2 regions of the Ralstonia psammae genome follow, and region 1 is predicted to be linked to the other one. Evidence: riboswitches for the same ligand, from Rfam matches in the RefSeq annotation. Region 1 holds a riboswitch; the other holds the start of a gene.
What was found. Region 1 has a riboswitch for cobalamin ahead of R2N16_RS14650 (TonB-dependent receptor domain-containing protein). Riboswitches for the same ligand answer to the same signal wherever they lie in the genome.

Region 1 (2,392 bases):
TGCAGCACGCCGTTCGTGTAATTCAAGCTGCGGTCATCGCCCTGCGACAGCGTCACGCGCGTCTTCCAGTCCTGCGTCACCTTGCCGTCCACGTAGGCCGACATCGAGCGCACCACGTTGTGCGCAACGTTGATATCCGTCGGCTTGCCGAAGGCGTTGTCGTAGCTGACATCGCCCCAGGTCTGGAAGTACGTCAGGCCCGCTTGCCAGTCTGCGGAGAAGCGATGCGACAACTGCGCCGACACGCTCTTGTTCGTGTACGGGTTGTCGTTCGGGTTGGCCTTGGGCGCCTGCAGCGGGTTGATCGTCGAGAAGCCGTTGGTCTTGAACTCCGACACCGACACCGCGAACGACGTGTCGCCGTTCTCGCCCAGCGAGCCGCTGATACCCGCCTGCGCGCGCTTGGTGTTGCGTGCGCCGTATTCGATTTCCGCGTTGGCCAAAGGCGCATGCCCCTTGCCATTGCGCGTGAAGATCTGCACCACGCCGCCGATCGCATCCGAGCCGTACAGCGCGGACACGTTGCCGCGCACGACCTCGATGTGATCGATCTGATCAGACATCAACTGCCCGATCTGCGCACCGCCCGAGGTGCCGGAAGCCACGCGCACACCGTCAATCAGAACCAGCGTCTGATTGGAACCGGCACCGCGCATGAAGAGGCTGGCGTTGGTGCCAGGACCACCGTTCTGCGCGATTTCGACGCCGGCCTCGCGGCGCAGCAGCGTCACGGCGTCCGGCGCCTGCGAGCGCTCGATATCGGCGCGGCTGATCACGGTCGTGTGCGGCAGTGCATCCGACAGGGGCTGCTCGCTGCGCGAGGCCGTCACCACCGTCGGGTTCAGTTCGCCCGCAGGCGTGTTGGCTGCCTGTGTATTGCTTTGTGCCCAGGCCGGCGCAACCGCACCTGCCATGACCCCCGTTAGTGCGCTGGCAAGCGCGCGCATGGCCGTCCGGGGCATCCGGAGTGGCCGCTTTGTAGTCAAGCTCATGTTGAAAAGACAAGAAGCGTCAGCCGGACCCGTTCCCCCGCGGGTCGCTGGCAGCAGGATCTCGATGCGGTTCCCTCACATCGGCTTAGAACCGGTTCGCGATCCGTAGCGAGCGGTCCGAGGCTGGCCCGAGAAACACAGCCGCACATGGGTACGGCGAGTATCACAGGGCCAAGATCGGGCCGCGCGGCAGGATCGTGAACTGATTCGCAGAGATCCACCGTCCTGGCCGGTATCCGGGCTGGCGAAGCGGCCTGTCCGCCTTCCCATTCCCAAAGGAACAGTGGCGTATGGACAGACCGCGCGGCGCCCATCTTCTTCTTGGCGAGATGGCGGGCACACGCGGCGTTCGCTTACCGTTGCGGGGGCAGCGCAGGTTGGCGCGTCGCTTGGGGCGCGCGCTCCCTGCTTCCCGTTTAACTGCAGATGGTGCTGCGGGCACCAGGACGCCGCGAAGTTTAACGGAAAAGGCGCGCCAAACCCGCCGCATTCGCGGTAAAAACACACCCCCTGCCCGTTGTGCCCCGTGCGTCGCCCCCTGCCGCCGCATATTGCGCATCCGTATGGAGGACAGGCGCGACGCGCATGATCGGCTAAAATCCCCCCCACTCGATTCTGATTGACACCCAATGCTGAACGAACTCGAACAACTTGCCGGCAAGATCGCGCGCGTGCTGCGTCACGCCGATGCGCTAGCCGCCGAGAACCAGCGCCTGCGCGCCGAAGTCGAGCGGCTTCAGGCGGAAGCCGAGGCCTCCAAGACCGAGCGCGACGCGATGGTAGCCGATCGCAGCGTGCTCAATGCCAAGATCGAAGAAGCGCAACTGCGCATCCAATCGATTCTCGACAAGCTGCCCACGGCCACCGACGCGCGCCAGCTTGACCTCCTCGGCCAGGCCGCCGGCGCCGATGAAACAACGGCCGCCCCCGCCCCGCATTCGGAGACCTAAGCATGAGCAGCAAGCAGATTGAAGTCAACATCGCCGGGCAGCCCTACAAGTTTGCCGTCTCAGTCGATAACGAAGCCGCCCTGCGTGAAGCCGCAGCCATGGTCGACAACCAGATGACGCGCATCAAGAACGGCTCGAACACCAAGGGCATCGAGCGCGTCGCCGTGATGGCCGCCATCAGCATCGCGTCGGATTTGCTGTCGATGCAACGCCAGGCCGCATCCGATTCCGCCCTGCCGATCGACACGATTCGCGCCAAACTGGCCGACCTGAATGCCCGCACTGACGAGGCGCTGCGCCAGTACGGCGAAGTCATTTAGCGAAGGTCAAAACGTGTTTGTAACCGGATCGCATCCGGGCTTGGGTTCGGATGCGAACGGGTGTATAGTGTCACCCAATGGCTTCCGTCATCTCCCGCAAACCCTTACAACATAAGGCTTTAGCGGCTGT
Region 2 (2,392 bases), on a different contig from region 1:
AGCGGCGACAGGGTGAACTTCCCGGTCGAATCTGCCACGGTGCCCTTGATCACGACGCCGTTCTGCTCCGCATAGACGGTGGCGCCAGTCTGGCCGGGCGCGACAAAGCCGGTGATTGCGCCACTCACCACGGCCGTGGTCGCGGTGACCACCGGTTTGAGCAGGTAGTTGCCGTTGCCCTGGGTGACGATCGACTTGCAGGCGTTGAAGTCCAGCACCAGATCCACCAGCGTGTTGGCTTGCACCGTGAAGGGCTGGATGATTTTGTAGCCGCTCTGTGTAGCGCTGGGGGTGGACAGCGGTTGCTCGGTGCCGCCAGTGGGCACGACCGAATTGGCCAGCGTATTGCCTTGGTTCGCGGCAAGCACCAGCCGAATCTGCTGGTACTGCCCAGCCGGCAGCGGCGCGCTGCCCAAATCGCTCAGAACACCGTTGGTCAGGGAGAGAAGATCGATCTTCTGCGGTGTCTGCAGCGTGATGTCCGTCCAGCCGCCATCGGCATCCGCCGCAGTCGAACTGGCGTTGACGCGCACTTTGTTGACGGTGACGTAGACGTGGTCGTAACCGCACGACGGTGCATCGGTCATCGAAACCTGGAGAGTGCCATTGCTGGTGGTGGCGCTGCCGCCATCGCCACCACCACACGCGACGGTAAGCAAGGAAGCCGGAACGGCCAGCAGCAAGCCTTTAAGAGATGGATTCACGAGGTGTCTCCTGGATAGGGAAGGTGCCGGCAGCTTAACGCCGCCAAATAACCGCACTCTGCACAAATTGCAACTACATGTAACCCCATCGAGCAGTCATGCGTCGCGGCATTTGTTGCTAAAGACCGTATGCAAGCTTGGTTATGCGATGCGGTGGCGAGTCCGTCACTACCTCATTTCTAGTAATTTCTGACGACAACGTTTGGGATTGCAAACTAGTCGCCGACGTTGCCCGCATCCCACATCCCGCACTCGCGTGCGCTGATCGCCCCCTCCGCACTCGGATGATCAACGCTGGGTTGGAAGCAGGCGACGCTACCAAGCACTGCGCTCGCTATGCGCCATGTCAATGTTCACATGCCCAGTCTCATCGCGTATGATCCGGGCGACGAATGATGGTGCCCAATTAGAGGGTGAAACGGGAACACGGTATGAAGCCGTGGCTGCCCCCGCAACTGTAGGTGACGAGCCCGCATCAAATGCCACCGGAAACTTCCCGGGAAGGCGATGCAAGGCGATGACGCGCGAGCCAGGAGACCGGCCATCATCTCTTGTCGACGTGGGTTGAAGCCGGGCGGGGTGTACCGGGGGATACGTAAAAGCAGCCTGGCTGTTTTGTCCTGACTCGCGGCGATGCACTTTGCAAAGGGCCTCTTGATGGCATCGCCGCTCGCGCACCGTCCCGCCGCACCGCGCCGGACGCCGGTCAGCCTGCTTCTCGCGCTGATCGCAATCAATGTGCTTGTCTGGGCTTGGGCAATCGTCGCGTTTGCTGGGCAGCCCGCCCTGCTCGGTACCGCTCTGCTCGCCTATCTGTTCGGCCTGCGCCACGCGGTCGACGCCGACCACATCGCCGCGATCGACAACGTGGTACGCAAGCTGGTGCAGCAGGGCCAGCGCCCGTTCTCGGTTGGCTTCTTCTTCTCGACCGGCCATTCGACGCTGATCGCACTGGCTGTGTTCGTCCTTGTCGCATCCAGCTCCGCCATGGAAAGCCGCCTGGGCGTGTTCAAGGAAGCCGGCGCGGGATTCTCGACGGCCATCTCGGCCCTCTTCCTGCTCGCGATTGCGATGACCAACCTCTTCATCCTTAGCGGCGTCTGGAAGCAATTCGTCCGCATCAGGAATGGCGAACCCGTCTGCGCTGAAGACATGGACATGCTGATGGCCGGCAATGGCGTACTGGCGCGGCTATTCCGTCCGATGTTCCGGCTGGTGACCAAGAGCTGGCACATGTTCCCGCTTGGTTTCCTGTTCGGCCTCGGGTTCGACACCGCAACCGAGATCGGACTATTTTCACTCTCGGCCGCCCAGCCACACCAGGGTGTGCCGTTCTTGTCCGTGATGGTATTCCCGGCCCTGTTCACCGCCGGCATGGCCCTGGTGGACACGGTCGACAGCATCCTGATGGTTGGCGCCTACGGCTGGGCCTTCATCAACCCGATGCGCAAGATCTGGTACAACTTCACGATCACGTTGACATCAGCACTGATGGCACTCGTGATCGGCACCATCGAGGCACTGGGTCTGCTGGCCAGCCGCCTGAATCTGACCGAAGGGCCTTGGGTGTGGGTGTTCCGCCTCAACGAGAGGCTGGCGGAGTTTGGCTATGTGGCGATCGGTCTGCTCGTCCTGAGTTGGGCCGTCTCGGCCGGCATCTACAAATGGAAGGGCTACGATAGCCTGCC

Region 2: it holds a riboswitch for cobalamin, as region 1 does, so the genes downstream of both, R2N16_RS24160 (HoxN/HupN/NixA family nickel/cobalt transporter) here and R2N16_RS14650 (TonB-dependent receptor domain-containing protein) in region 1, are expected to answer to the same signal.

The regions. Positions count from the first base shown of each region.
Region 1 covers NZ_CATZBU010000006.1:170,194-172,585, forward strand. Annotated here, with positions in the region: gene R2N16_RS14650 (TonB-dependent receptor domain-containing protein) at 1-962, opposite strand, end outside; cobalamin riboswitch at 1,203-1,453, opposite strand; gene R2N16_RS14655 (hypothetical protein) at 1,622-1,942, shown strand; gene R2N16_RS14660 (cell division protein ZapA) at 1,945-2,262, shown strand.
Region 2 covers NZ_CATZBU010000022.1:29,928-32,319, reverse strand. Annotated here, with positions in the region: gene R2N16_RS24165 (DUF4382 domain-containing protein) at 1-704, opposite strand, end outside; cobalamin riboswitch at 1,084-1,264, shown strand; gene R2N16_RS24160 (HoxN/HupN/NixA family nickel/cobalt transporter) at 1,362-2,392, shown strand, end outside.